DNA from 3 places in the Neptuniibacter halophilus genome. Region 3 is predicted to be linked to each of the others. Evidence: predicted binding sites of a transcription regulator. Region 3 holds the regulator's gene; each other region holds the start of a gene.
The links. The regulator FliA, encoded in region 3, starts transcription of late flagellar genes. The targets are predictions, from matches to a motif close to CTAAAGTTNNNNNNNNNNCNGCCGATA.
Positions count from the first base shown of each region.

Region 1: flgM (flagellar biosynthesis anti-sigma factor FlgM) is a predicted target of FliA. The motif match lies at 9,034-9,060, and genes of this name have one in related genera.
Region 2: QUD59_RS12645 (putative motility protein) is a predicted target of FliA. The motif match lies at 8,695-8,721, and genes of this name have one in related genera.

Region 1 is NZ_AP027292.1:2,220,459-2,230,849, reverse strand. It holds gene QUD59_RS10335 (flagellar basal body P-ring protein FlgI) at 1-191, opposite strand, end outside; gene flgH (flagellar basal body L-ring protein FlgH) at 205-882, opposite strand; gene flgG (flagellar basal-body rod protein FlgG) at 905-1,690, opposite strand; gene QUD59_RS10320 (flagellar basal body rod protein FlgF) at 1,712-2,455, opposite strand; gene QUD59_RS10315 (flagellar hook-basal body complex protein) at 2,597-4,576, opposite strand; gene QUD59_RS10310 (flagellar hook assembly protein FlgD) at 4,587-5,285, opposite strand; gene flgC (flagellar basal body rod protein FlgC) at 5,308-5,745, opposite strand; gene flgB (flagellar basal body rod protein FlgB) at 5,748-6,143, opposite strand; gene QUD59_RS10295 (CheR family methyltransferase) at 6,381-7,229, opposite strand; gene QUD59_RS10290 (chemotaxis protein CheV) at 7,250-8,188, opposite strand; gene flgA (flagellar basal body P-ring formation chaperone FlgA) at 8,313-8,960, shown strand; gene flgM (flagellar biosynthesis anti-sigma factor FlgM) at 9,094-9,402, shown strand; gene flgN (flagellar protein FlgN) at 9,411-9,890, shown strand; tRNA gene QUD59_RS10270 (tRNA-Arg) at 9,960-10,036, shown strand; gene QUD59_RS10265 (response regulator) at 10,092-10,391, opposite strand, start outside.
Region 2 is NZ_AP027292.1:2,717,180-2,727,570, reverse strand. It holds gene thrS (threonine--tRNA ligase) at 1-1,062, opposite strand, end outside; gene QUD59_RS12675 (YgaP family membrane protein) at 1,361-1,549, shown strand; gene QUD59_RS12670 (mechanosensitive ion channel domain-containing protein) at 1,595-4,813, opposite strand; gene QUD59_RS12665 (FadR/GntR family transcriptional regulator) at 4,854-5,555, opposite strand; gene QUD59_RS12660 ((Fe-S)-binding protein) at 5,727-6,524, shown strand; gene QUD59_RS12655 (LutB/LldF family L-lactate oxidation iron-sulfur protein) at 6,537-7,949, shown strand; gene QUD59_RS12650 (LutC/YkgG family protein) at 7,952-8,620, shown strand; gene QUD59_RS12645 (putative motility protein) at 8,793-9,005, shown strand; gene QUD59_RS12640 (DNA polymerase II) at 9,020-10,391, opposite strand, start outside.
Region 3 is NZ_AP027292.1:1,021,881-1,032,271, forward strand. It holds gene QUD59_RS04785 (flagellar motor protein) at 1-369, opposite strand, end outside; gene QUD59_RS04790 (protein-glutamate methylesterase/protein-glutamine glutaminase) at 375-1,598, opposite strand; gene QUD59_RS04795 (chemotaxis protein CheA) at 1,622-3,709, opposite strand; gene QUD59_RS04800 (protein phosphatase CheZ) at 3,722-4,519, opposite strand; gene cheY (chemotaxis response regulator CheY) at 4,538-4,909, opposite strand; gene QUD59_RS04810 (RNA polymerase sigma factor FliA) at 5,004-5,714, opposite strand; gene QUD59_RS04815 (MinD/ParA family protein) at 5,726-6,553, opposite strand; gene flhF (flagellar biosynthesis GTPase FlhF) at 6,568-8,004, opposite strand; gene flhA (flagellar biosynthesis protein FlhA) at 8,050-10,155, opposite strand; gene flhB (flagellar biosynthesis protein FlhB) at 10,298-10,391, opposite strand, start outside.

The DNA of each region.
Region 1 (10,391 bases), 1.2 Mb from region 3:
TTCAGCATGTTGCGGAATGTCTGAGAGGTGAATGAGGTCTTATCCCCGGTGCCATCCAGCCCGACCACCAATCCATAACCCACAAGCTGGTTGGAGCGAACACCAGACACACTCACCATATCTTTCAGTCTTCCGGCTTCAGCGACAACGCTGAACAGGAGGGCCGCGATTATCAGGATTATCTTATTCATACTCATTACCGCCTCAGAACGGCCAGATTGCGCTGATAAAGAAGCGTGACATCCAGCCCATCACGTTGGAATCATGTACCGCACCGGTACCGCTGTAGGCAATACGTGCGTCCGCCAGCTTGGTAGAAACCACAGTATTATCGGAGCTGATATCCTGTGGACGAACCATACCGCTGATACGGATATACTCATCGCCCTGATTCAGGGTCAGCCACTTCTCACCTTTGACCAGCAGCGTGCCATTAGGCAGAACATCGTGGACTGTCACCGTGATATTACCGCTGAGGTTATTACTCATATCCGAAGAGCCATCGCCGCTGAATTCAGTCGTACTGGTCGGCAGGGAAAAACTGACCGGTTTGCCAAATGCGGTGACGGGTTCACCAAACGCCGTTGCCTGCTCCAGAGTGGTGGTGCCCTCCTTATCGATATCCGTGGTGGCACTCTTCTGCGAGCTGGTACTTTCCTGCAGGGTGATTGTCAGGATATCTCCCACCCGATGCGCCCGACCATCGCCGTATAAATTGATGCTGGTAGCGGCGTTATAGATCGATCCATTCTGTGGCTTTGGCTGCATCAACGCTTGCGGCCGCACCGGTGCGTATTCCGGATTATTCGGTTTTACCTGTTTCTGTACACAACCGCTCAACAGCAGACAGGCACTCATCACCATCAGGATTACAGATTTCACGTTAGTCTCCTCGAACCGTTACTTAGAGCTGCTGCGAAACGAAGGACAGCATCTCATCCGCTGTCGAAATCACTTTCGAGTTCATCTCATAGGCACGCTGGGTGGTAATCATGTCAACCAGCTCCTGTACCGCATTTACATTGGAACCTTCGAGCGCCCCCTGAACCATAATGCCGGTACCGTTTTCTCCGGGGTTACTCAGAACAGGTGCGCCACTGGCAGCACTTTCCTGAAACAGGTTCTGGCCCAGCGCCTGCAGGCCCTGGGGATTTACAAAATCCGCCAACTGCAACTGACCAATCTGAGTGGGTGTGCCATCACCCGGCGTTGTCACTTCAACCACACCATCACTACTGATGGAGAACGAAGTCACCTCAGCAGGTAAGTTGATGACCGGATCCAGCAGATAACCTTCTGCAGTCACCACTTCCCCATCCGCGTTCAGATGCAACTGACCGTTGCGCGTGTAAGCGGCATCACCGTTGGGCAGCGTCACCGGGATAAAACCACGACCGTTGATGGCCACATCGAAGGCTTCATCGGTAATCTCTATGGAACCGGTACTGAACAACTTCTGTGAGCCTACGGTCCGAACACCCAGACCCACCTGAAGGCCAGAGGGTAACTGCGCTTCTTCAGCACTCTGCGCGCCCGGCTGGCGGCGAACCTGATACATCAGATCTTCGAACACCAGCTTGTCACGCTTAAAGCCGACCGTAGAGACGTTGGCCAGGTTGTTTGAAATCACCTTCAGGTTAGTGTCCTGAGCGGTCATTCCTGTTTTTGCTACATTCAGTGCACCGTGCATCTATCTTTCCTCAGGCGATTCTTAACTCATTTTCAGGATGGAAGCTGCCGATTCAGAATTTTCTTCGGCGGTTTTCATCATTTTGATCTGCATCTCAAACTGGCGGGATGAACTGATAATGCCTGTCAGTTCACTCACCGCATTCACATTACTTGCTTCGAGATAGCCAGAACGGATTCTTACATTCGGGTCAGGCTGTTCCGGGTTGGGGTTACCCGTGGTCATCAAACCATCCGGCCCCTTAAACATTGTTTTCGGATCGGGATTCACCAGTTTAATCTGATCAGCCACCAGCAACTCCGCAGCATTTTCACCCAGCGGTCTCACGGTAATGGTTCCATCTGTGGCGATCTCAACGCTGTCAAAGGGCGGCAAAATAACCGGAATGCCGCCATTGCCCATCACCGGCAAACCACTGCCTGTTACCAACTGATTGGCGGCATTAATCTGCAGTGAACCGGCACGGGTATAGCCTTCAGTTCCATCCGGACGGATCACCGCAAACCAGCCCTCTCCGGCCACAGCCACATCCAGCTGGCGCTCGGTTTCTATCAGGGTACCGCTGGTCACGTCGGTGGCCGGACGCTCCGTCTGGGCATAAACCCGTGAAGCATGACCCTCGCCAAACACTTGCATGGCGCGGGCTTGAGCCAGATCAGCTTTGAACCCCGTGGTATTGGCATTTGCAAGGTTGTTGGCATGAGCCTGCTGCGCCAGCATATTTTCCCGCGCCCCGGTCATTGCTAAAAACAGAACCTTATCCATCTATCACTTCCCGTTCCGGCGGCATTGCCGCTTTGATTGCCGTCATTTAATAACGTTGTCTGATAACAGATAAAGCAAACCTTGTGCCAATAAAAAAGGGCCGCGGTTAGCGGCCCTTTCAAAAGCTGACTGAAAATCTGTTTAGATCTGCAGTATCGCCTGTGTCACTGTGTTCTGGGTCTCGATGGTTTTCGAGTTTGCCTGGAAGTTACGCTGCGCTTCAATCAACGCTACCAGCTCGGCTGACAGATCCACGTTGGACTGCTCCAGCGCTGCAGATCGCAGGGTACCGTTCAGACCGGTTCCCGGCGGGTTCACAATCGCATCACCTGAGGTCAGCGTTGAAATCCACTCCGTATCACCCGCAGGCTGCAGACCCGACTGGTTTTCGAAGGTGGCAATCGCAACCACACCCAGATCCTGGTTCTGGCCGTTAGAGAAGCTGGCAACCATTTCACCGGTTTCACTAAAGCTCACACCGATCAGGTCACCCTTGGTATAACCGTCCTGAGCAGAGGATTTAACAATCGATTCAGATGCAAACTGCGTGGTGTTGGTCACATCCAGCTCAATCACCGTCGTGGAATCCGCAGGGTCGGCACCGGTAATCGTAATGGTCGGCACTACCGCACTGGCAGAAAAGGTTTCCCCATTAATACCGTTCAGCAAACCATTGGATGGGTTAAAGTTGATCAGAATCGGGCCCGGCTCAGTACCTGTACCTATTTCGCCCGGATCCAGCGCTTTACCAATATCAAGCTGCTCAGTGCCATTGAGGTAGGCATACATCCGGTAAACCCCCATAAAGGAGTTATCACCCTGCTTAATTGTTGGCTGAGTACCATCCCAGATAGGATTGGTTGCACCGCCACCGACGTTGGCATCGACAAGGATACCCGGATTTACATCACCAGCTTCTGCTTTGTAGGTAACCACTACCTCGTTAGAAGCATTATCATAGATAACCGATTCTACATCCGGGTTGGCATCCAGAATATTAGCTTCAACTGCTGTAATCGCCTGACCCACGGCATCCTGTGTCATGCCCGCCGCCAGACTGATGGTGATACCACCCACTTCGATCACGGTATTTTCCTGAAGCGAATCCACCCCACCAAAGGCAGTAGCAGCATCAAATGCAAAGGTATGGGTCTCATTCGCCGCTATTTCATCCACTTCGAGCGCAGTCAGGCCTGATGATATAGCGACCAGATCGGGCTCCGGGTACTCCGCTTTGAAGCGGATCGTGAAACCTACAGGGTCCGTATTGTCATCAATCGTAATACTCTGAATACGTGGGTCACCATTAATCGCATCGGTCAGTTCAGAGAAAAAAGATGAACCAGAAGAAGAATCGATTACATCACCGACGTTGTAACCTGTTAATTCGGCCATATGCGTACCCGGTGTTGCTGCCGGTCCGGTAATGGTTACACCCGAAATAGATTCACCTGTAGTAATGCCTGTGACCTGCTGCTGAGCCTGAAAAGGACGCGCTTCGGCAAAGTTAAACTTGATGGTGTGTTCATTACCCAGACTGTCGAAAGTTCGCACTGTCGTACTGTAGGTAAAGGAGCCTGGCTCATCTTTATCGTAGTCAGCCAGCAAGGTTGCGGCGTCTTCGCGGGAATCGATGTTAAACGACAGATCAATCTCTTCGGTCGCCTTTGGCGGGCTTTCCTTCTGGGTTACTGCCAGATTACCGATCGGCAATCGGTTCCCTTCGGTATCCAGACCGTAACCCTGCAGGAATTTACCGGATTTGGAGACGATAAAGCCGTCTTTGTTCAGCTCAAACGCACCCGCACGAGAATACGTCACACCGCCCTGACCATCATCCAACTGGAAGAAGCCGGAACCATTGATCGCCAGATCAAGGTTGTTATTGGTGAACTCAATGGTACCTGCCTGGAAATCCTGAGCGATATCCGTAACAGTCACACCGGAGCCGGCCACGTTTGAGGAACCTGCACCCACAACTGCGGTTGCGTAAATATCACCAAACTCGGTGCGTGAGGTTTTAAAACCTACGGTACTTGAGTTTGCGATGTTGTTACCGATCACATCCAGGTCTGTACTGGCTGCTTTTAGACCGGTTACTGCTGTATTGAAACCTGCCATTTTTTTGTCCTCACGCGCCGATCTGTTTCACTTCGCTAACATCGAATGTGCCAGCCGTCGTATTCACCTGCATACCAATACCGTTCTCACCCAGGGTCACACTGTTGACCCGATAAGACATGTTGGTATTGACTGCGCTGTATTCACCGTCATCCAGTCGCTCAACCACAAAGGTGTAGTCCCCTGCTGGCTGAAGTGGATTGCCGTCTTCGTCAAAATCCATCTGCCAGGCAAACTCATGCTCACCCGGAGTTACTGAGCCCAGTTGCATGGTATCCACCAGCGTACCGCTGGCGTTATAAACCTTGATCCGCATATCACTGGCGCTGGAACTCAGGTTAAAAGAGCCCTTGGCATAAGGATTAAGGGCAGTGCCCACTTCCGCCGTATCACCCGCAATATACACGGAGCGCCCGACCATAGAGGAAGCCTGCAATGCCGCCTGACTGGCCAGCATTGACTGGGACATCTCATTCACCGATGTATTGAGCTGGTTGATACTCTCAACCTGAGACATGGTCGCAATCTGCTGCATAAAGTCAGTGGTATCCGCCGGACTGGTCGGATCCTGATTCTGCAACTGCGCGATCATTAAGCGCATAAACATATCGCTGTCTTCCTGAGACTGGCTTTTCGCCGTACTCGAAGCCTGGTTGGCCCGATTTATCTGGTCGAAGACATTTTGGTTTACGCCATTTACATTACTCATGGCTTAGAACCCCATCACTCAGTTATTGCTGGCCCAGACGGATCGTCTGTTGCAGCATCTGCTTAGCAGTATTCAAAATTTCAGTATTAATCTGGAAAGAGCGCGAAGCGGAGATCATATCCGCCATCTCTTCCACGACATTCACATTCGGGTAATAAACGAACCCCTGATCATCCGCCATGGGATGCGCAGGGTTATATTCTTTTCGCAGCTCAGCTTCACTCTCAACGATGCCAAGCACCTGCACGCCCTGCCCCGCAGCAATGCCCGATTCGTTATCAGGCTCTGCCAGCGGATCTACCTGCTGAACCGCAAAAACAGGTTTTCTGGCACGGTAAGTCTCATCCACACTGGAGCTGACACTTTCAGCATTGGCCAGGTTACTTGCGGTGGTATTCAGACGGATTGTCTGCGCATTCATCGCAGAGCCGGCAATACCGAAAACATTACTTAATGACATGTTTATTCACCCTTGATAGCTGATTTCAGCCCCGTAAATTTACGGTTCAGAAACTGGAAAGAGGTTTGGTAATCCAACGAGTTTTCGGTGTAGCGCGCCATCTCCTGCTGCAGCTCTACGGTGTTGCCATCTACGGAGGCCTGATTTGGAATGCGGAACATCATATCCGCAGCCAGATCCGGTTCGAGCAGTTCAGTTTTGTGGCCCGGCGAAGTGGCCGTCTGCTTTACCTGCAGCTTAGACGCATTTTCCAGTGCATGGGCAAACTCAAGATCCCGCGCTTTGAAGTTTGGCGTATCTGCATTGGCAATATTATTCGCCAGCACCTCGGCACGGCGTGCCCGATGGAGCAAAGCGTCATCATGAATACCTAAAGCTGCGTCAAAACTGATGGCCATTGGCTTGCCTCTATTTTCAGATGGTCAGATAAAAGCAATCCCCGTACCAGAAACAAAAATCACTTATTTAACAATGAGTTAAGATTTTTAGCTCCTCTGCACTTGTAATACATCACTCAAAACCGGCAATGGAAGACCGCCGTATTGCCGCAGCGGCAAAGCGGCAACCGCCGGCAAAAAGGCAGGCATAAAAAAACCGCCATAAACGGCGGTTTTAGAAAACGTCATAACAGAAGGTCAGATAGCCTGATAAATTATGCCCGGACGGCAGTGAATCATCTGATATTTATCAGACAGGCCAGACAGAAACTCAGAGGCACCCAGAATCAAATAGCCGCCCGGCTTCAGAACCCCGTGCATCTTGCTGAGAATCTCAGTTTTCTTCTCGCTGGAAAAATAGATCAGCACGTTACGGCAAAAAATCACATCAAATTTGCCCATAGCACTGTACTGCCCCAGCAGGTTGATGCTCTGAAACCTTACCCGTGATTTGATATCCGGTTTTACACCCCAACTGCCGTTAGGGAGCTGTTTGAAGTGCTGAGTCAACCGCTCCTGAGATAAACCACGGCCAATAGCCAACATCTCATATTCACCCCGGCGGGCCTGTTCCAGCACCTGAGTCGATATATCGGTCGCCATCACTTCTTCGGCACTGAGCTTACCCGGAGACTTCTTGCGAAACTCATCCAGCGTCATGCTGATGGAGTAGGGTTCCTGCCCGGTAGAACAGGCCGCCGACCAGATACGCACCTTAGAACCGCCGGGCTTTGCGGTCAGCTCAGGCAGAATGCGGTCGCGCAGAATGTCAAAAGGGTGTACATCACGAAACCAGAGCGTTTCGTTGGTGGTCATCGCATCGATAACCTGCTCACGGAGGCGTTTTGCCGCAGGGCTTTGCAGCTTGGAGATCAGATCTTTAAGACCTGAACAATTCTGCTCCTGAACAATTTTACCCAGACGGCTCTGAACCAGATACTGTTTGTGTTTCGCCAGAAGAATTCCGCTGTTATCTTCAAGGAAACGACTGAACAGCTCAAAGTCCGCGTCGGTGATCGTAAAGCTCGACCTGCCAGCAATGCTCATCGATATGATTTACCGCTCAGTTATCGTTTTTCGACTTGCTGGATACGCTGTACCACAGCCGTCGCCAGATCATCCGGGTTAAACTTCGCAAGGAACCCATCGGCCCCCACTTTCTTAACCATAGATACGTTGAACCCACCGGACAGCGAGGTATGCAGCACTACATGCATCGAACTCATCCGTTCGTCGTCACGAATCATAGAGGTAAGGGTGTAGCCATCCATTTCCGGCATCTCAATATCCGAAATGACCATCAGAAAATGATCCGTCACATCGGTGCCGCGATCAGCCATTTCCCGCAACAGATCCCAGGCCATCCGACCATTATTGCAGGAGGTAACTTTAACACCCAGGTTTTCGAGACTGCGCTGCATCTGATTACGTGCAACAGAAGAATCATCAACAATCAGAATGTGATGTTCGCGCGCTTTTTCACGCACCTGCTCATTCGCAACATCCTGGCTGACTTCAGTTGGCATTGGATACAGATCTGCAAGAATCTGTTCAACGTCGAGGATTTCGATCAGCTTACCTTCGTGCTCAAAGATAGCTGTCAGATAGTTCTCTACACCGATCTCTGTCGGTGGCGCCATAATCTGATCCCACTGGGTATTCAGGATGCGATCCACTTTGCGAACCAGAAAGGCCAGTGTGCGGCGGTTATATTCAGCAACAATCAGGAAGCACTCCTGACGCTGATCGGAAGGTACCGTATCCCTGCCAATCGCCTCAGACAGATCCAGAACAGGAATTGTTTCGCCACGGATATGCGCCATCCCTTTAATCGCTGAAGTCTGACGCGGAACTTCCGTCAGATCAGGGCACTGCAAAACCTCGCGAACCTTGAAAACGTTAATACCGTACTGCTGCTCCGTTTCCAGACCAAACAACAACAGCTCCAGTCTGTTCTGCCCCACCATCTGGGTACGCAGGTTTACACTATCTAGGATACCTGACATGATCTAACAATCCCGTAGAGGTTTAATCTATTCTGGTTATACGCTGATACTTAAACATAATGTTAGTTTCAACAACGTGAATAAGCATAATCTAACACGACTTTTCCTGCTAACCACTTTTCTTTTGGCCCCCATCCGCCTTTTTGCAGCCGATCAGACTGACATTCTGGAACAGGAGGCTGTCCTTTTCCTGCAGGAACACTATAAAAAAGCACAACCTGACGCACGGACCGAGATCAAACTTAACCCGATTAGTCGCAAAATCAAACTAAAAAACTGCCAGGCACCTCTTGAATTTCAAACACCTAGGGGCAACAGCAGCCGAATCACCTTTCGTGCACGCTGCCCGGCACCGGGATGGCAGCTATTTATTGCCGCCGAAGTTAAACATTTCGGTCCGGCCGTTGTCAGCAATATCAGCCTGCCTCGAAATGCACAGCTCCGCCTCAGCAATCTCACACTTGAAGAGGTCGACCTGACCACACTGCGCTCCGCTTACTTTACCCGGCCAGCAGATATTAAAGGCTGGACCACGAAACGCAGCATTCCTGCGGGCAGCGTTATCACAGCGAGCATGCTTAAAGCACCACTGGCTATCAGCCAGGGCAATGCGGTCATCATTGAAGCTAAACGCAACAGCGTGACCATCCGCGCCTCAGGCACCGCACTGGAAGATGGCGAAGTCGGCGAACAGATCCGCATTCAAAATGACCGCTCAGGCAATATTATTAAAGCCCGGGTCATAGGCCCCGGCCTGGTCCGCGCGCCCTGAACGGCTGATTGGTTAGCGCTTTCTTCTGCTGCTATACTGCTGGTTACGTTTAAGACATTTTTTTAATTTTTTTCTAAAGTTGCCACTGCAGCCGCCGATAAGCTGGTTCAGATACAAGTTTGAGGACGGATAAATGATCAATGACATCACGGGCCTGTCATCGTCGCAGACGACAAGCACTCGTGCACGCTCAGGTGATACCCCTGCTGCCAAGACTGGCGGTAACGGCACACCTACGCAGTCTCCGTCCAGTAAAGGTGACACAGTCAAACTCAGCAGTGCTGCAGTAGCACTTCAGAATGTTGAGAAAAAACTGGCCGATACACCTGATGTGGACAACGAGCGTGTCGCGCAACTAAAACAGGAAATTGAGAGTGGCAACTATCAGATTAACGCCGAGCGCGTAGCTGAAAAGATGCTTAACTTTGACAATCTGCTCTGATTTTAGACATGACCGAACAGCAATACTCAGAACTGGATACCCTGCTTAAGCAGGGTATCTTACTTTTGGACTCCCTCAGCGAGATCTACGATCAGGAGCTTGAAGCCCTGAGCAGCAAAGATCTGGATCGTCTCAGCGATACCACACAGGAAAAAATGGGGCTGCTTAACAGCTTCCATACCTTTACCCAACAACGGGTAGAATTACTCAGCAGCTTCGGCGTTCAGGTAGAGGTTGGCGACTACAGCCTGCCAGATACCTCCTCACCAGCCGCCCGCCTGACCGGGGAACTGCACACCGAGATCAAGCAGAAACTGAAACAGCTCCAGCAGAAAAACAAACGCAACGAACAGGCGATCTATCGCAACCAGCAGAACGTAAACCAACTGCTGGCTATCGTTCGCGGCCACAAGAAACAGGATCAGCTGTATAACAAATCCGGTAATTCCGGGCTGTACAAAGCCCAGAGCCGACTGGGTAAAGCCTGAACCGCAGCCTGCATTGCCTATCGTTACCTTTCAGGCTAGAATCCGGCAGCATTCGTCATCTGCCAGCATGTCCCAGTAGCTCAGGTGGATAGAGCGGTCCCCTCCTAAGGGACAGGCCAGGGGTTCGAATCCTCTCTGGGACACCACTCTCCGGATCGGATGATCTCTTTCAGCTACTCATTCAGAAGCGCAGTACACCGCTTAACGCAGAAGATTCCCTAATGAGCCCTGAGGCAACAGAGCCGGGTCGTGACCCAGATAGCGCTTTAACTGACTCTGCTTATCTTTCTCGACATCCTCCAGTGGTAAGCGACTGGCGAGCGCCAGATAACGCTCAACCATTTTCAGGCGTTCCTGGCGTTTTTCGCGACTATCGCGGGCAGATTCCAGAAATAGCTGTGCAAGATTAAGCAGGGCCCCGGCATTGCTGGCATCATATTCGGTGGCCAGCCCGAAGTACTTCAATGCCTGCGGCATCTTGCCCGACAGGTAATGCTTAAC
Region 2 (10,391 bases), 1.7 Mb from region 3:
CAGACGCAGTGGCAGGTCACGGTAAGAACGGATCCCCTGATTGAAGACCTGTACGTGACACGGGCAGTTCATCGGCTTGATGGCAAAATCGTGGTTCTCTGAGTGAGTAGTAAACATCTCGTCAGAGAACTTATCCCAGTGACCGGATTTTTCCCACAGTGTACGTTCCACAACCTGCGGGGTTTTGATCTCATCATAACCATGCTGACGCTGCTTCTGACGCATGTACTGTTCGATCTGCTGATACAGAGTCCAGCCATTAGGGTGCCAGAACACCATACCCGGAGCTTCTTCCTGCAGGTGGAACATATTCAACTGTTTGCCCAGCTTACGGTGGTCACGCTTTTCCGCTTCTTCAAGGCGATGCAGATAAGCCTTAAGCTCTTTTTTGTCACCCCAGGCAGTACCGTAGATACGCTGCAGCATCTCGTTGCTGGAATCACCACGCCAGTACGCACCCGCCACTTTCATCAGCTTGAACGCTTTAATATGCCCGGTAGACGGAACGTGCGGGCCACGGCAGAGGTCGATAAAGTCGCCCTGTGAGTAAAATGAGAGATCTTCTGCATCCGGCACTGCCTGCAGCAGTTCAACCTTATACTTCTCGCCCATCTCATCGAACATTTTGGTCGCTTCATCACGACTCATCAGAGAACGGCTGACCGGCAGGTTCTGCTTAGCCAGTTCCGCCATTTTCTTCTCAATCTTCTCCAGATCTTCCGGAGTGAATGGACGTTCGTAGGCAAAATCGTAGTAGAAACCATCTTCAATAACAGGCCCGATGGTGACCTGAGCCCCCGGGAACAGTTCCTGTACCGCCATCGCCATCAGATGCGCCGTAGAGTGGCGAATGACTTCCAGACCCTCTTCATCACGCGCAGTGATGATCGCCAGGTCAGCATCATTTTCAATGGTGAAGGAGGTATCAACCGGCTTGCCGTCAACTTTACCGGCCAGTGCGGCTTTCGCCAGGCCAGCGCCGATATCGGCAGCCACTTCAAATACAGTTACCGGATTAGCAAATTCACGTTTGCTACCGTCAGGCAGGGTAATTACAGGCATGTTATTTCCTTAAGTTTCAGTGGTGACCCATACGTAAGGCCACTTCATTAATCTGGTACATCCCGATCCCGTACAAACCAGGTACGCTGCGGGGCTGTGGATTATAGGGCAAAGCGTCTTCGGTAGCGAGACTATCCTGCATCAATAAGCGGTAATTGCCCCCGGACAAAGCCCCACAATAATCATGGAAAACAGCTTGTAACCCCGGCAGATTAGCGTCATTATATTAGCGCAAGCTAATTTTACTCAGCACTGCCAGCCTTAAGGTTGAGCAGACACATAGGGAAGGGAAAATACGATGCAGTGCAATGTAGGTAAAACAGATCGGATTATTCGCATAATTATCGGCCTGTGTATCATGCTGGCAGGTTACCTGTATGGTTCCTGGCTGGGCCTGATTGGCCTGATCCCGCTGGGGACTGCGTTGATTGGCTGGTGCCCGGCCTATCTGCCTTTTGGCTTCTCAAGTTGCAAAAAGCCAGACTGAGTCAGGCACAGATAAAGGGCGGGCTGTCAGGCCCGCCCTCTGGCGTCAGTTCCGTTTAATGTGCACATCCAGCTGCGGGAACGCGATCTCCAGCCCTGCCTGCTTGAACTTACGATCGATACTGGTGTTCACCCGATGCGTCATCTCCAGCCGGTCGGCCATCGCACTGACAAACAAACGCAGCTCCAGGTTCAACGTGCTGTCGCCAAAGCCGGTAAAGAACGCTTCCGGTTTCGGATCCTGCAACACCCTCTCCTCTTCCGCTGCCGCTTCCAGCATCAGCCCCCGCGCCAGCTCAGTATCTGAGCCATAAGCCACACCAACCGGAATCACAATACGGGTGGTAGAATCCGTCAGCGACCAGTTAATCAACTGCTGAGTAATGAAGGTTTTATTCGGGATTATCACCTCTTTACGGTCCCAGTCGATAATCGTAGTGGCACGAATCTGGATACGGGTGACAGTGCCGGTCAGTCCATCAATCGTCACCGTGTCACCGATTCTTACCGGCTTTTCAAAGAGAATAATCAAACCCGATACAAAGTTGGCTACAATCTCCTGTAAACCAAAGCCCAGACCAACACCCAGCGCCGCCACCAGCCATTGCAGCTTGCCCCACTCCAGTCCGAAACTGGAGAACGCCCCCAGCACCCCCACCAGAATCAGCACATATTTGATCAGCGAGCTGATCGCATAGCCGGTACCCGGAGCCAGCTCGAGATTTCGCAGCACCAATAGCTGTAATAACCCGGGCAAATTGTAAGCAGCCAGTAAACAGAGGCTGAGGATCACAACACCAAACAGAACCGATTTCAGCGTCACCGCTGCCGCACTGCCATCAGCGCTTACCGTACTCCACAGCTCCACATTATCCAGTGCGCCAAAGAAGGTGAAATAATCAGCCATGGTCAGCCACAGCAGCGATACAAACACCAGTACCGCAGAGGTTTTCAGCAATGTTTTGGAATGATCTGAAATGGTTTTCAGATTCAGAAAATTGGTCTCCAGCGGAGGCGGCTGATCTTCGTCCGGATTTTTCCGCTGCTCAAGCATTTCAGCACGGCGCTCCCGGACCCGGTCAAACTCGAGACGGCGCTTTGATATCAGCACCAGACGCATACCCAGCTTAAAGAAGATATAGGTAAGCAGGAACACCGTCAGTAACTGGGCCAGCGCAAAGATCAGAAAGTTAGCGGTAAACAGATAGCCCATCACATTCAGCACTAACATCAACAGGCCGAAGAAAAGAATACCCAGCGTCCAGTGTTCGACCCGCATCCACCATACGGGCATATCCTGTTCCTGATCGTCGCCGGCCGGTTGCAGCCTCAGAACACTGAACAGCACCAGCCCCACCCATAGCAGCAGGCCCACCTGAGTCAAACGCACCAGACCGGAGCGCATCTCATCAGTATCAATATTCCAGCAGTAGAGCTGTAACAGAATCGCGGGGAGCGCCAGCGGATAAACCCAGGCCAGACGTTTTCTGAAACCTCCGGCAAGGACAGGGTTCAGACCAAAGTGCGCCATAAACAGGCCATACGGCCGTTTTAACCACGCCCTCAGCGTCAGGATGATCCAGGTCAGAGTCACCGTAGCCTGCAGCATGGATGTCCAGATCTCCGCTTCAGGGTGGCCCGGGTTGATCAGGTTAATGCCTACAACCCAGACAAATAACGGTACCGCTGCTGCCAGTATCGGCATCAGCAAAAAGCTCTGCAAACTGTGATGGAACCGATCATCCACCACATTGCCTATCTGCTGCGCCCAGCGCTGCTGATGCCGGTTGGTATAAGCACGCAACCAGAGCAGACCGGCGCAGAGCAATCCGGCAAGAATCACCTGAATATTGAAACGCTCACCCATTATCAGCAGCGGTTCAGACAGGCTTTTCAGCCAGTGGCCATGCAACTGTTTCACCGAGACCGCGATCTCCTGCAACCACTTGCCGCTGACAGGCCCGGTAACCGGGTTCCATAACAGATGACGGCTGATCAGCTCGCGGCTGCCTTCGATCTTCTGATTGATCTGACGCTGCAGGCTTAACACCTGACTCAGGGTATCAACCAGTTGCTGATGCGCTTCGACACTCTGATTTAACAGCCGCAGACGGTTGGTACGGATCTCCAGCAGCACGCGTTCCTGAGCCGCACTCAGCTCCACTCCCGGGAGTGGTTCCGCATCATTCAACCGCTGACTCAGTTCACTGCTCTGCTGTTCCAGTTGATTGCCATCCAGTTGCAGACGGGCAATACGATTAATGGTCTGACCGGTCTCCAGCGGGGTCCGGTTAGCAAACATAAACTGGATCTGATCCGGAGTGATCTGACTGGTTTCAAGCTCCAGTTGCTGCGAAATCACGCTGAAAGCGCTGTTCAACAGGGTCAGCCTCTCCTGCAGCGCCTTGCGTTCCTGCTCACGACTGTCGATCGCCTGCAATACGGTTCTCAGCGCTGCGGATAACAGACGGTTTTTGTCCCGCTCCATGACCAGCAGTGGCGAGGCACTGCCCTCTTCACTGCCGTATTCCAGATCCTTCAGGGTCTTTTCTGCCTGCTGCCGCTGCCGCTCCTGCTTCAGAACCACCAGTTGATCCAGACGCGCCACCTGCCGCAGGCGTTCCTGTTCAGCAATCTGCCATTGCATCTTGGCGATTTCCGTTCGCCGCGGCAGCACCAGCAACTCAAGTTCCAGCGCCTGCACCCTCAGGCTATGTTCGCTGAAGCGGGCATTCCGCAAACGCTCCAGTAGCTCGCTGTTTTCAGGATCAGCACTTCTGTCAGCCAGTTCCCCGGTCACTTTGAGATCAGACAACTGCTCCCGGATACTTTGCTGCCGCTGCAGAGCCTGACCTTCGGTTTGCTTATACTGCGCCTGTCGCCGCTTGATCTCCAACAGGTTAAGGTTGATATCGGTGATCAGTTTATCCAGAGCCTTATCACTGATCTCCGGTTCCAGCTCTGGTTCAGGTTGCAACGGAGTCAGCAGACGATCCTGTAATTCACTCTGTAATGCCGGCTGCTGGTCCAGCTCCTGCTGCAGGCTTTCGATCCGCTCGCTCTGCTGAATTTCACCCTGCAGGGTACTGACCAGTCGCTGCAGCAATTGACGACGACTGATATCCACCGCTGCTTCACTGGCAGATAACTGTTCGATCTGCTGCTGGTATTGCTCAATCTCTGCAGCACTGTCCGCTTTTAAAGGACCGGCCAGCCAGAACAGAACAAGCCCTGCCAGGGCCAGCCAACGCAAGGATAAATCCATCTGAAACCTCACTTTTATCAATAACCTGCCGCTGCGGGCCTTACTCAGTCTCTTCGAGCTGGCGCCGGGTGTATTCTATATGTTCAACGGCCACCTTACGTGCCAGATCCGGCTGCCGGTTACGCAGCGCCTGATAGATCTGAGTATGCTGAGCGCTGATTCCATCCGGATAACGTCCATGACGTTTCAGCGTGCGGTCGAGAACACCGTAGATGGCATTAAAATAGCGGCTGTAAAAAATCTGGCTGAAGCAGACCACCAGCAGATGGTGACTGGCCTCAGCAATCATCATATGAAAACGCAGATCAGCCTTGGCTTTGGCAAGGGTGGTATGGCCACTGCTGCGTTGCTGCATGGCCCGATACTCTTCAGCAATCGATTCCATTTGCTGGTCGGTGGCGCGCAGCGCAGCATAATAAGCCGCTTCCCCCTCAAGGGCGGCACGCATCTCCAGCACCTGTAACTGAAATTCAAAGTTATCGCCGATCCCCTCCACCGGCATATCAAAATGCGGCGCCAGCAGATTGCGGCAATGGGATCCACCACCATGGCGGGTCTCCACCATCTGTTTCAGTTCCAGATCTTTGATCGCTTCACGCACGGTGGCGCGGGATAACTGATACGCCTCAGACAAACGCCGCTGGGAGGGCAGTTTCTGCCCCGGACAGATATCCCCGAACAGTATCTGCTGCTGCAATGTATGACTCAGCGCCTGACTCAGGCTCGGTTTTCCCTGGGACACAGCCTTCTCCCTCATCAACATTGACTCTCTTGGTCAGACCAGTTGACAGTCTAGCATTTCTTTTGTTCCCGCTCTTAACTATCTTTTGACTGATAAATCGATTGTCCTGCGGGACAGTTAACATAATAAACAGTGCAGCCGCCCTTTACCCGGCACTGCCTGAAGATAGCGATGACAACGATGCCTGATCAGTCCAACCACCCGAAAGTCGGTCTATTTGTGACCTGTCTGGCGGACATGTTCCGTCCCAGTGTAGCCTTTGCCACGGTAAAGCTGCTCGAAGCCGCAGGCTGCCAAGTGGAAGTGCCCGAGAAGCAGACCTGCTGCGGTCAGCCCGCCTATAACTCCGGCGACAGAGCGACGACCGCCGAGATCGCCCGTCAGACTATCGAAGCCTTTGACGGCTACGAATACGTGGTCGGCCCGTCTGGCTCCTGTATCGGTATGCTGCACTACTACCCGGATCTGTTCGAACAGAATGATCCCTGGAAAATTCGCGCGCTGGATCTGAAGGCCCGTGCCTTTGAGATCACTCAGTTCCTCACCGACATTGTTAACTTTGATCAGATCGTGGCGCAGTATGAGGGGACGATTACATACCACGATTCCTGCTCCGGCCTGCGCCAACTGGGTGTTAAGCAGCAGCCCCGTCAGTTGTTGTCCAAAGTGGATAACCTGACCCTTAACGAGATGGAAGAAGCCGAGACCTGCTGTGGCTTTGGCGGCACCTTCTGCGTTAAGTATCCGGATATTTCCAATCGCATGGTGTCCAATAAAACCCAGTACATCAGTGACTCCGGGGCCGACACGCTGGTCGGGGGCGATCTGGGTTGCCTGCTGAACATGGCCGGGAAGCTGAAACGGGAAGGCAAGTCGATTCAGGCCCGGCATGTGGTGGAGATCCTCGCGGGCATGACCGATACCCCCGCCATCGGCGAAGCAGAATACGAACTGGCGAAAGCGCTATAAGGCGGATCAGAGATGCAGATTAAGAGCCCACAATTTAAAGAAAATGCCCGTATCGCCCTGCACAATGTAGAACTGCAGGAAGCGCTGGGTCAGTTCAAACACGGTTTTCCGGTCAACCGCGCTAATGCCATCAAACGCCTGCCGGAGTTTGATGACCTGCGCGATGCGGGTCGCGACCTGAAGAACCATATCATCCAGAATCTGGATATCTATCTGGAACAATTTGAAAGCAAGGTGATCGAGAACGGTGGCCACGTCCACTGGTGTCGTACGGCAGAAGACGCCAATAAAACCATTCTCGACATCTGCAAGCAGGTCGATGCAAAGACCGTGACCAAGGGCAAATCCATGGTCTCGGAGGAGATCAACCTGAATGATTATCTCGAAGCCAATGGTGTGCAACCGGTTGAAACCGATCTGGGTGAATATATCCTGCAACTGCGCGGTGATCACCCGAGTCACATCATTGCTCCCGCCATTCATCTGAATGTGGAAGATGTATCGGAAGCCTTCCACACTCACCACAAGCGCCCGAAAACAGGAGATCCTCAGGCGCTGATGAAAGAGGCCCGCGAGGTACTGCGCAAACAGTTTGTCAGTGCTGATGTGGGCATCACCGGAGCCAACTTTCTGGTAGCAGAAACCGGCTCCACCATTATTGTTACCAACGAGGGCAACGGCGATCTGACCCAGACCCTGCCGAAAACCCACATTGTGATCACCTCGATCGAAAAAGTGGTGCCCACGCTGGAAGATATGAGCCTGTTCCTGCGCCTGCTGGCACGTTCTGCCACCGGGCAGGAGTTCACGGTTTACAATACCCTCTCCAGCGGCCCGCGCCGTGCAGAGGATCAGGACGGCCCGGAAAACTTCCATGTTGTACTGGTCGACAACGGCCGCAGCGAGATGGTCGGCACAGAGTTTCAGGAGATGCTGCGCTGTATCCGCTGTTCATCCTGTATGAACCACTGCCCGGTTTACGGCGCAGTTGGCGGCCACTCCTACGGCTGGGTTTACCCGGGCCCTATGGGCTCGGTGCTGACACCGAAGATGATCGGTATAGACAAAGCCGCACATCTACCTAACGCCTCAACCTCCTGCGGCAAGTGTGAAGAGGTCTGCCCGGTGCGTATCCCGCTACCGAAAATGATGCGTCACTGGCGCGAGAAAGAATTTGAGAAACACCTGACCCCGAAAGCGGTACGCTTCGGTATCGCGGGCTGGGCTTACTTTGCCAAACGCCCGGCACTCTATCGCTGGCTGGCACGCAGCTCCGCCTGGTTTATGCAGAAAATGGCCGGAAAGAAAGGCCGTATCAACAAACTGCCACTGGCGGGCGGCTGGACCGACTGGCGGGATATGCCCGCCCCTCAGGGAAAAACCTTTATGGATCAGTGGCAAGCTAAACAGAAGGCGGGAGAATAACCATGAGCAAAGCAGAAATTCTGGCTAATATCCGCCACGGTCTGAAACGGGGCGCAGCTACTGAGGCACAGCGTGAAGCCACACTGGAACGAATCCGGGCTCACAAACCGACGATCATCCCAAAACGCTCACAACTGGATCAGCCCGGGCAGATTCAGTTGTTCCGTGAGATGGCTTCAGCCGCAGCCGCTGAGCTGATCGATATTCAGAGCCTCAACCAGCTACCGTCCGCTGTTGCTGCGTGGCTGAACCAGCATCAGTTTAAAACGCTGGTCAGCGCCAGCGATGAGTGTCTGAATCAACTGGACTGGAGTGCACTGGGTGAGATCAACCGTGAGCAACGCGTCGCCCGCTCCGGCGATCTGGCCAGCCTGACCACCAGCATGGCCGGAATCGCAGAAACCGGCACCCTGATGCTCTACTCCCGACCAGAAAGCCCGACCACCCTGAACTTCCTGCCAGACTGCCATCTGGTTTTGCTCAAAGAGTCAGATATTGTCGGCAGTTACGAGGACGCCTGGAACCGGCTGCGTGAGAAGCACCCGAACTCCATGCCACGCACAGTGAATATGATTACCGGCCCTTCTCGCAGCGCTGACATCGGACAGAAGCTGCAGATGGGCGCGCATGGCCCCTGTGTGCTGGTGATTTTTATCCTCAGGGACGTCTGATCCTGCCGCAGGCCGCCGATCACCATGGCGGCCTGCCCACGCTCCATTTTTTCACCCCCCACGTTCACGAACCCCTCAAGTTCCCGCCTGCTTCGCCGATAAACCGGTAACCCTATTTGAAAAGCGCTGTCAGGGATTACAGCCACGCCACGTAATCAACTGAAGGTTTTGAATGATGGATGGAAATGATATTGCAGCAGCCGCAACAACGGCGAGTAATCAGCAGTTGCAGAGCAGTCATGCAGTAAAGTCAGCCGAGATGGCCAAAGACCAGATAGAACAAACCGGCGATCAGATTATGCAACTTCTGGAAGTGACCGCACCGGGCAAACTTCGCGTCGACCCCCTCAGCCCTCTGGGAACCCAGATCGACGTTAAAGCCTGAATCTGTATGCCGCCTCAGAATAGCTTACCCTGAGGCGCTGTCAGATCAGTGAAACTCTCCCCGATAAACAGCAGAATTGACTCACACACCGGCTGTAGCTGCTTTTCCAGATAGTGCTGATAGTCAATCGGCGAACGCACAAACTCCAGCGGCTCCGGCCCGTTAACCGTCCACAGGTATTCGATGTAACTCCCCGCGGTATAAGGGCTTGGTTGCTGACGCTGCTGATACATCAGTTCCGCCTTAAGCCCGGCCTGAACATGCGGCGGTTTATTCTTCTGATACTGCCCCAGAGGCTGGCGTATCCGCTTACGGTAAACCAGACGCTGGTCCAGTTCCCCGGCCAGCATATCCGCCACCGTCTTCTCCAGCATAGGCTTCCATTCCTGACCATAAAAGATCCGCGAATAGAGCTGTTCCTGCAGCCAGCGCGCCAGCGGGGTCCAGTCAGTCCTTACGTTTTCCAGGCCTTTAAACACCATCGACGTGCTGCCATCGGGCTGACGCTTCAGCCCCGCATAGCGTTTCTTGGTGCCTTTATCGGAGTGTCGCATGGTGGGCATCAGAAACCGGCTGTAATGGGTTTCGTACTCAATTTCCAGTTGGCTCTGAAGCTGAAACCGCTTCTCCAGATCGGCCTGCCACCATTGATTAAGAAACTCAGCCAGTTCACGCCCTTTGCTGTTGGCATCAGCCTCAGGAAAATCATCTCCAAGCCAGACAAACACTGAGTCGGTGTCACCGTAGATCACCTGAAAGCCAAACTGCTCCTCGATGACGTCCCGTGTCCGGGTAAGGATTTCATGTCCACGCAGGGTAATTGAGCTGGAAAGTCGCTGATCAAAAAAACGGCAGACATTTGAACCCAGCACCCCGTAATAGGAGTTCATAATGATCTTAATCGCCTGGGAGAGTGCCGCATTATTTGACGCTTTGGCCTGATCCCGCGCGCCCCACAGGCGCTCAATCAGCGCGGGCAGAATCGTTTTACTGCGGGAAAAAATCGCATGGTTAAATCCGGGCAGCAGATCCTCTTCATCCGCCCCCTCTTTTAAACCTTCAGCCAGCCCGTAAGGGTCAATTTTGAAGGTACGGATAATACTCGGGTACAGACTCTTAAAATCCAGCACCAGCACCTGACGATAGAGCCCCGGCCGGGAATCCATCACATAACCGCCCGGTGCACTCAGACCGGACATACCGGAGGCATACTCAGGTGCTACATAACCCGCCCGATGCAAAAGCGGCAGATACTGGTTATCGAAGGCGGCGGCAGAACCGCCGACTTTATCCAGTGGCAACCCTGTCAGGCGGGCCCGCTCAATCAGGTAATTGATGAGATCTGCTTTGAGGAAGATATCCCAGACCAGTTTGCAGTCTTCCAGG
Region 3 (10,391 bases):
CACCTCAGGCCCTTTTCCATCTGCCAACAGCAGCAAGCCCGCTTTGACAAAGGGATCGGATTCTTTCTCTGCTTCTTTTTCCAGTGCCAGCAGCCCTTTACGGCGGGCCACAACACACCATTTGACGATTCTGTCGATACGCCCGGCGAGATCCTGTTTATTACTACCGAACGCCCAACCTAACAGCTTTACCGCCCGCGCTACATCCTGAGCCGGAGACTGGATAATCGCTGCTGCCAGCGTCCCCCCGATCACAATCGCCGCAGCCGGCAGGTTCAGTAACTCGGCAAACTGACCACCTTCGAGATAGTTCCCCCCCAATACCGCAGCCAGCGCCAGTATCACACCCAGAATTGCAGTGATATCCATATCCGCTACCTTTTATTGCTGAGGATTGGGCCGAACTCGGTCAGGTCGAGGATCTCATTTGCAAGCCCCGCATTGACCACTGCCTGCGGCATACCATAGATGGTGCAACTCTCTTTATTCTGCGCCCACACAGTCGCTCCCTGCTGACGTAGCAGCCTGGCACCGTCACAACCGTCGGCGCCCATCCCGGTAAGAATGATCGCTAACACTTTGCTTGCATAGGATTTAGCTGCGGAGGCATAGGTCACATCAACGCTGGGTTTATAGGTCAGACGCTCATCCCCCGGCATAATGCGTATCACATCTTTATTCCGCGGATCGATAATCATCTGATGACCACCCGGCGCCAGCAGTGCGCGCCCCGGCATCAGCCGATCGCCATCTTCCGCCTCTTTAACCGCAATATTGCACTGCTGATCCAGCCGGCTGGCAAACACCGAAGTAAATGTCTTAGGCATATGCTGCACCAGCAGAATCGGATGGGGAAAGTTGGCGGGCAACTGAGTCAGTATCTGCTGCAGCGCAGCCGGGCCACCAGTGGAGGAACCGATCACCACCAGCTTACAGTCGGCCGGTATTGATTTCCGTGACACTGGTCGGCGCGGTGCAATACCCGTCGCCGGGGTGGCGCTACGCTCCTGCAAACGACTGCCCGCAGGTTCAGTTCGCTGCCCTGATGGACGGGCGGCAGGTGCAGGGGTTCGCGCCGGGCGTGATGTCGCCGTTGACGACGCCGGAGAACGACTGGCGCTGTCCGGACGAAAAACCATCGACGTGCCACCACTGCTTTTACCGGCAGAAGAAATAAACGAGCTACGCTGCCGGGCATGTCGGGAACGCCCCAGCTCGACTACTTTATCGCGAAGTTGTTTTTCCAGTGACGATGAGTGCTCCATCCAGGCGCGCATATCTTTGGAGAGATAGTCCAGCGCCCCCGCTTCCAGTGCCTGCAGTGTTACCTGAGCACCTTCGTGGGTGAGAGAGGACAGCATCAGAATATTGGTCGGGCATTCCCGCATAATCACCCGGACAGCTTCGATGCCGTTCATCTGAGGCATCTCCACATCCATGGTAATCAGGTCGGGCTTAAGCTTCTTTGCCTGCTCAACCCCTTCCCGCCCGTTCTGGGCAGAGCCGACAACCTCTATCCGGCTGTCGCCTGCCAGAAGATCAGTGATCCGGTGACGAAAGAAACCTGAATCATCAACAATCAGAACCCTAACCGGCATAAATCATGATCCCCTCACCTGCCTCAGGATGCGTAATGCTTCAACAGATTCGGGATATCGATAATCAATGCGATACGGCCATCGCCCGTAATTGTTGCACCGGACAGACCCGGCGTACCGTGCAGAATAGTACCCAGAGGCTTGATCACAACCTCTTCCTGACCCACCAGTTGATCCACCACAAAGCCAACGCGCTGGGTGCCAACCGTTACGATCACAACGTGTCCCTGCTCCGGCAGATCCGCACCCTGCTGACCATCGATCAGCCAGCGTTTCAGGTGGAACAGTGGCAATGCCTGATCCCGTACGATAATCACCTGCTGACCATCTACGATGTTGGTTTTGGTCAGATCCAGATTAAAGATTTCGTTTACATTCACCAGCGGCAACGCAAACGCCTGATCTTCCAGAATAACCATCAGCGTAGGCATGATCGCCAGTGTCAGAGGCACCTGGATCGCAATCCGTGAACCCTGACCGACCACAGAGTCGATATTCAGCGTACCATTGAGCTGAGTAATTTTGGTTTTCACCACATCCATGCCAACACCACGGCCGGACACGTCGGAGATCTCTTTCTTGGTTGAGAAACCGGCAGCAAAAATCAGGTTGAAGCATTCCTGTTCTGTCAGGCGTCGGGCAGCTTCGGCATCCATCATGCCACGCTCAATGGCCAGATTACGCAGTTTTTCCGCGTCCATACCGGCACCATCATCCTGAATGACCAGCAGGATATGATCCCCTTCCTGCTCAGCGGACAACAGCACATGACCTTCACGGGGCTTACCCGCCGCTTCACGGGCATCAGGGGCTTCAATACCGTGATCCACCGCATTTCGCACAAGGTGAATCAACGGGTCAGCGAGCGCCTCAACCAGGTTTTTATCCAGATCGGTCTCTTCACCGCGCAGTTCCAGACGAATCTCTTTCTTCAGATTTCGGGACAGGTCACGAATCAGGCGCGGAAAACGACCAAAGACTTTTTTCACCGGCTGCATACGGGTTTTCATCACCGACATCTGCAGATCGGCGGTTACCATATCCAGCGTGCCCAGTGCCTTGGCCATCTCTTCATCTTCGCGGGTGACCCCCAGACGCACAAGACGGTTACGCACCAGTACCAGCTCACCGACCATGTTCATGATCTTATCGAGCAGACGGGTATCAACCCTGACATTGCTCTCAGCCTGAGGCTTGGCTTGCTGATGTGCGGCTTTAACTGCTGCAGCGGTCGCCTGCTCGGAAACAACTTCCGCTGCGGCCGCAGGGGCCGGTGCTGGCGCTACTGGAGCCGGCGCAGGTGCTGCGGCGACCGGTGCCGGCGCAGGTGCAGCCACGGGTGCCGCCGGAGCGGGAGCAGAAGGCGCACCGAACGCCCCTTTACCCTGAGCCTGAAGCTCATCCAGCAGGGCTTCGAATTCATCTTCTGTGATCAGATCCTGACCGCCAGCGGCAGCCGCGGCAGGTTCAGGTTCTGCAGGCGCCTGATTTTCATTGCCCGGCCCTTTACCAGGGCCGTGCAGCTCATCGAGCAGCGATTCAAATTCATCTTCCGTAATCAGGTCATCACCGGCTTCGGCCGCAGGCACGTCAGCACCCGCCGAATCCTCCATATCACCGAGCAACAGGTCGAATTCATCATGGCTCTTATCGGCAGCAGGAGCCGCCTGAGGTGGCGCTGCCGGAGCAGGTGCGGGCGCTACAGGCTGTGCAGCCGGCACATTACCTGTTGAAAAGTTAATCAGCGCCTGAATCAGTTCCGGATCAGCGTTATCCGGCTCGACACCACTGCGTACCGCATCAAACATCACGTTGACGGTATCCAGAGCCTGCAATACGACATCCATCAGCTCAGGTGTAACCGTAATTTCCCGGTTACGCAGCATATCAAAGAGGTTTTCCGCCTTGTGGCAGCAATCCACCATCGGATCAAGCTGCAGGAATCCCGCGCCGCCTTTTACCGTGTGGAAGCCGCGGAAAATTGCATTGAGCAGATCGCTGTCATCCGGACGCTGCTCCAGATCAACCAGCTGTTCGGATAATTGCTCAAGAATCTCTCCTGCCTCGACAAGAAAGTCCTCAAGAATCTCCTGATCCACATCCAAACTCATATGGCGCTCCTCTTAAAAACCCAGACTGGATAGCAGGTCATCAACTTCGTCCTGACTGCTGACCACGTCAGCCGCCTCCTTATTGACCTGAGGACCCTCAGCCTGAATAGGATTCTTTTTATTGGCCTGTTTTTCTTCTTCATCTGCTTCCAGCACTTCAATGCCAGACAACCGTTCGACCTTGGCAGCCATCTCCATCAGGCTGACCAGGTGAGTCTCGACATTGGTAACCAGATTAATTACCCGGCGGATCAATTGCCCGGTAATGTCCTGATAGCTCTGTGACACGACGATATCGGTCAACTCGGTACGCAGGGTAGCAATGGTGTTTTCGGATTCTTCTTTCAACGCACAGGTCCGGTCAAACACCCCGGCCAGGGTTGAGTGTTCTTTCTCCAACTGCCCCACCAGAAGCAGCAGGTCTTTAAAGCGTTCGCTCTGGACATCAAGGTTGTCCACCAGAGTCAGGGCCTTATCCACCCTGTCCATGGTTTCATGCGCATTTTTTTCAGTAACTTCGATGACGTAGTTCAGACGGTCAGCAGCATCCGTATGATCGGGGACAGACTCATCTCCCACATCAAGGCTGCTACCCAACTCATGGGAGAAGGCTTTGATCGCCTCATGCAGCCCCCTGGTCAGGTGGCCTACTTCACTGAAGAAGGTTTTGTGGCGGAATTCGTGCAGATCCTGAATGATGTCCATTGCATCAGACAGATTGCCCTCGTTGAGCACAGAAACCAATTCCTGAGCCTTCAACTGCAATTCCATTTCGAAGTGTCCCAACCCTTTGCCTGTTCCTGAAATCATTACTACCGACCTTATTCTTTAACCCAGGCGCTCGAAAATTTTGTCAATTTTCTCTTTCAAGACAGCCGCGGTGAACGGTTTGACTACATAGCCATTAACCCCGGCCTGCGCAGCGGCGATAATCTGCTCTTTCTTCGCCTCAGCCGTAACCATAAGTACCGGCATATGCGCCAGATTCGGATCGGAACGCACCTCTTTCAAAAGGTCGATACCGGTCATGCCCGGCATATTCCAGTCAGTAACCAGAAAATCGATACCCCCCTGTTTGAGGATAGGCAATGCGGTCTGGCCGTCATCTGCTTCCTCAACATTGGTCATACCCAGATCGCGCAACAAATTTTTGATTATGCGTCTCATGGTGGAGAAATCATCCACTACAAGAATTTTCATGTCTTTATTCAAGACGACCTCCCGTTAGAACTACGCAACTCATTGAGTCTACACCTAATTACCGCAATTACGTTGAGTCGGGTCAACCCTTTTTTTACTGCCAGTCACTTAGCCTTGATCTCAATCGCAAAGCCGCCTGGCTGTGAATCTGACTAACACGAGATTCACTCACCCCTAATATCTGGCCTATCTCTTTCAGGTTGAGCTCTTCATCATAATAGAGCGCAAGCACCAACTTTTCTCTTTCCGGTAAATTATTTATAGCCGTACTTAGCGCTTTTAAAAACGCTTCACGCTCAAAATTCTGATTTGGCCCCGGGTCATCATTAGCAAATGATTCACCGGGCCCCTCATCCTGAGGACTGATTAACTCTTCAAAACTGAACAGCCGGCTATCCAGAGAATCGCGCAGCAGATTATGATATTCATCGACGCTGATCCCCATCTCTCTGGCGACTTCAGCATCCGATGCATCTCTGCCAGTTCGCCCTTCAACCTGTTGAATGGCTTCGGTGACACGTCGGCTGTTGCGATGCACAGAACGGGGAGTCCAATCCCCCCGGCGCACCTCATCAATGATGGAACCACGAATGCGGATCCCTGCATAAGTTTCAAAACTGGCCCCTTTGGAAGCGTCGTACTTTCCGGCGGCTTCCAGCAGACCAATCATTCCGGCCTGTATGAGATCATCCAGCAATACCGTTGCCGGCAAACGAGCCAGCAGATGATGGGCAATGCGTTTAACCAGAGGCGCATACTGCTCGATCAGCTCTTCACTCGACTGTAATTGCAGCTGGTTGTACATACTGCCTCTATTTAATCTGTTGAACTCACTCCCTGAACGAGCCGTTCAACAAAAAACTCCAAATGACCACGGGGCACGGACTGGACCGGCCATCCGTTTACTTTATTCGCTAACTGACGATATGCCAAGGAGACTTTGCTCTTTGGAAACGCTTTTAAAACAGCTACTTGACGCTGAACGGCTTTACGAACGTTTTCATCATAAGGGATTGACCCTACATATTGAAGTGTTACATCCAGAAACCTGTCTGTCACGGTCAGCAGCTTACCAAACATGTTACGACCTTCCTGTTCACTGCGAACCATATTCGCAAGAACCCGGAAACGGGTCATCTTATAATCTCTGTTTAGCAGTTTTATTAAAGCATATGCGTCGGTAATTGAGGTGGGTTCGTCACAAACAACCACCAGAACTTCCTGCGCAGCTTTCACAAAACTGACTACAGATTCGGAAATACCGGCCGCCGTATCAATGATCAGAACATCAATATCATCAGCAACCTGATTGAAAGCATGGATCAATTCAGCATGTTCATGTGCAGAGAGCGAGGTCATCTCCTGAGTACCGGAAGACGCCGGGACAATGCTCAGGTAATCATCAACCTCCAGCAGAATATCCTTTAATCCGCAGTCACCATTGAGCACATCTGCGATGGTTCGCTTCGGCCGCAGCCCCAGCATTACATCGACGTTGGCCAGCCCCAGATCGGCATCCATCAGTATGGAGCGCTGCCCCAGATCCCCCAGCGCCAGCGCCAGATTAACCGAGACATTGGTTTTACCTACCCCACCCTTACCGCCGGTCACGGCGATGACTTTAACGGGTTTATGCTGATTCATATCTTTTCCTGCTCTCAACCCGTTTTATAGGCAGACCCAAGGGCGGACATTTTTTTCTCGGCTTCGATCGCCCGCTGAGCGGTAATTACCGCACGGCTTACCAGCTCATGCTGTCGAGCCACTTCAATGTCATCCGGTATACGCTGCCCGTCTGTGACATAGGTCACCGGCAGGCGCTTTTCAATAATCAACGACAGTGCCTCACCGAGACTGCCCGATTCATCCATCTTACTCAAAACACAGCCATTCAGACCTAATGTCTGATAAGCATTAAACGCCTGTTCAACCACACGGCGCTGACTACTGCAGGAAACAACCAGCAATTTTTTCAGCCGCAGAGTGACGCCTTCAAGCATCTGCAACTGCGCCTCGCTGTGAGGCTCCTGAGCATTCAGCCCCGCAGTATCAATCAGCACCAGACGACGATTTTTCAGACTGTGCAACACTTCGTCGAGGCTGTTGTTTTCATCCACCACCCGGACAGGCACGTCAAGAATCCGACCAAAGGTGCGCAATTGCTCATGCGCGGCAATACGGTAAGTATCGGTTGTCACCAGCGCCAGACTGGAACTGCCGTACTTCAGCACATAACGTGCTGCCAGCTTACCAATAGTGGTGGTTTTACCGACCCCGGTCGGCCCCACAAATGCGATCATGCCACCGCGTTCGATAAAATCATCACCCAGCACGGGGATTGAATCCGACAACCGCGCCAGCGCATGTTTCCAGGCCTTATCCGGTGCCAGACCACCCTCCATACTGGATATCAAATGCGATGAGAGACGCTCACTGACACCCAGCAATTCAAGCTTACGCTGCAGAGGCGGTTTCTCCGGAGCAGCCACGGGCGCAGATCGTTGTGCCAGCACCTGCTGATTCAGCAGGTTTTTTAACTGGGCGATCTCGTCCTGCATCGATTTGATAAGCTGATCGTCCGGCCCGGCCACTTCAGCCGAGGAAGCCAGTAATTCATCTTCAAGATTAACGCCCAACGGGGCGTCATCCAGAGCCGAGCCCTGCATAAAGTTGCGGTGCGCCATATCCGCTTTGGCCTTCTGCCGGTCTTTCAGCGACTGCAGAATACTGCGCAGATCATCGTCATCCTGCTCAATCTGGCGATTAACATGACCCGGCTGTTTCAGCTCCTGCCCCTGCTGCTGGGCCTCCGCAATCTGCATACGGGCCTTTTGCAGCTCACTCGCCAGCGCTGAGCCCTGACCGCCGGTCAGGGTGTCGATCTGCTCCTGCCGCCGCTGCTGCGGGGTGGGCGTAGTTGCCTGCCGTGAGAACTCCTGCTGAGCAGCTTCATAATCATTTTCATGCGCTGCAACCACCTCAACCCCACCGGCAACCCGGTGATTGGAGACAATGACAGCGTCCGGCCCGATCTCATCCCTGACCCTTCGCATAGCCTGGCGCATATCTGGCGCAAAAAAACGTTTTACTTTCATATCAGTTCCTTATCGGCCACCAACTGCAGGGCTGTAATGAATTGATCATCCATTCTCACCCCCTACGGTTGCCACTATGGTGACCTTTTTATTTTCAGGAATTTCCTGATAAGAGAGCACATTAATCTGATGCTCACCATAACGTACAAATTTGGCCATCAATGGCCTTACCGGAGCCGCCACCAGCAATACCGATGGTCGGCCCATCATCTCCTGCTGGGTCGCAGACTCTGACAGGGAGGCCTGCAGACGTTCAGCCATCCCCGGCTCCAGCACCAGACCATTATCCTGCCCCTGCTGCACAGAGTTCAGCAGCAACTGCTCCAGTTGCGGTGCCAGAGTAATGACCGGCAACTCCGCCTCAGAGCCATTGATATTCTGAACAATCAGACGTGACAACGACACTCTCACCGCAGCCGTCAGCGCCAGCGGATCCTGCGTCCGGTTGACTGCGTCGGCCAGGGATTCGGCGATCGTTCTGAAATCTTTCAGCGGTACCTGTTCCATCAGCAGGTTCTGCAGCACTTTAAGCAGAATACTGAAAGAAAGCTTGGCTGGCACCAGTTCATCCACCAGTTTCGGCGAAGTTTTCGACAACATATCAAGCAGTTGCTGTACTTCCTCATGGCCCAGCAGCTCGTGGGCATGCAACTGCAACAACTGATTCATATGGGTCGCCACTACAGTGGAGGCATCTACCACGGTATAACCCAGCGACTGCGCCTGCTCTTTCTGAGACTGCTCAATCCAGATCGCATCCAGACCAAACGCCGGGTCTTTCACCTCAACACCCTGCAGCTTACCGAATACCTGACCGGGATTAATCGCCAGCTCCCGGTCCGGGTACACCTCAGACTCACCAACAACCACACCCATCAGCGTAATGCGGTAGGCGCCGGGCAACAGATCCAGATTGTCACGAATATGCACCGAGGGCACCAGAAAACCCAGATCCTGTGAAAGCTTCTTACGTACCCCTTTGATCCGGCTCAACAACTGGCCACCCTGCATCTTGTCTACCATCGGAATCAGACGATAGCCAACTTCAAGGCCCACCATATCCACAGGCATCACATCATCCCAGTCCAGCTCACGCTTCTCGGACTCTTCTTCCTGCGGCATCTCAGCCTGTTCCAGTGCCTCAGCTTCTTCCCGCTCTTTGTTTCTGACCTGTTGCTTGAAGATCCACCAGGCACCTGCACCTGCCAGCAGAGCCAGAGACAGGAAGGCGAAATGCGGCATACCGGGGATAACCCCCATCACAGTCAGAATAGCTGCCGCCACCGCCAGTGCTTTTGGCGAACCAAACATCTGGCTGACAACCTGACGCCCCATGTCATGAGACACATTCTGTCGCGTCACCATAATAGCCGCTGCAGTAGACAGCAGCAGAGAAGGAATCTGCGCCACCAGACCATCACCAATGGTCAGCAGGGAGTAGAAACGCATCGCGGTCTCGAAATCCAGATCATGCTGCAGCATGCCGATCCCCAGACCACCGAGCAGGTTGATCACCAGAATCAGGATACCGGCGACCGCATCACCACGAACAAACTTTGAGGCACCATCCATCGAACCATAAAAGTCCGCTTCCTGAGTGACATCCTGACGCCGCGCTTTAGCCTCTTCCTGCCCAATCAGGCCGGCATTCAGGTCCGCATCGATTGCCATCTGTTTACCCGGCATCGCATCCAGAGTAAATCGCGCACTAACTTCCGAGATTCGTCCGGCACCTTTGGTCACCACCACAAAGTTAATGATGATCAGAATCAGGAAGACCACGAAGCCGACCACGTAGTTACCGCCGACCACGACCTCACCGAATGCCTCAATCACCTTACCCGCAGCATCTCCCCCCTCGTGCCCGTAAAGCAGCACTACACGGGTTGAGGCAACGTTAAGCGCCAGACGCATCAACGTAGCAACAAGGATAATGGTCGGAAAGATGGCGAAATCGAGTGGCCGGTCGGAGTACACACAGACCAGCAGAACCACAATTGAAAGGGCAATATTGAAGGTAAAAAAGACGTCGAGCAAAAACGGAGGCACGGGCAGAGTGACCATTGCCATGATCACCAGCAAGAGCAGAGGAACCCCCAGATTCCCCTTACCTAGCCCACGCACATTATCGAGAATTACCGCTCTGTCCACCGAAGCCCCAAACGTCAAAAAAACAACACTTAGATCTGTTTACAACCAATTACCCGGCCCATCCGGGGTTAGGCAAGCCATAATACGTTATTTTTTTGACGAATAGCTATACCAGCCTTAAATTCTGCAATTTTTGAGCCAATTATTCGTCATCGCGGAACTCATCCGGTATCGGCAGTTTATCCACCTTCAGCTCATCCGGACGCTCGGCATCGCGTGCTTTATAGCGTTTCAAC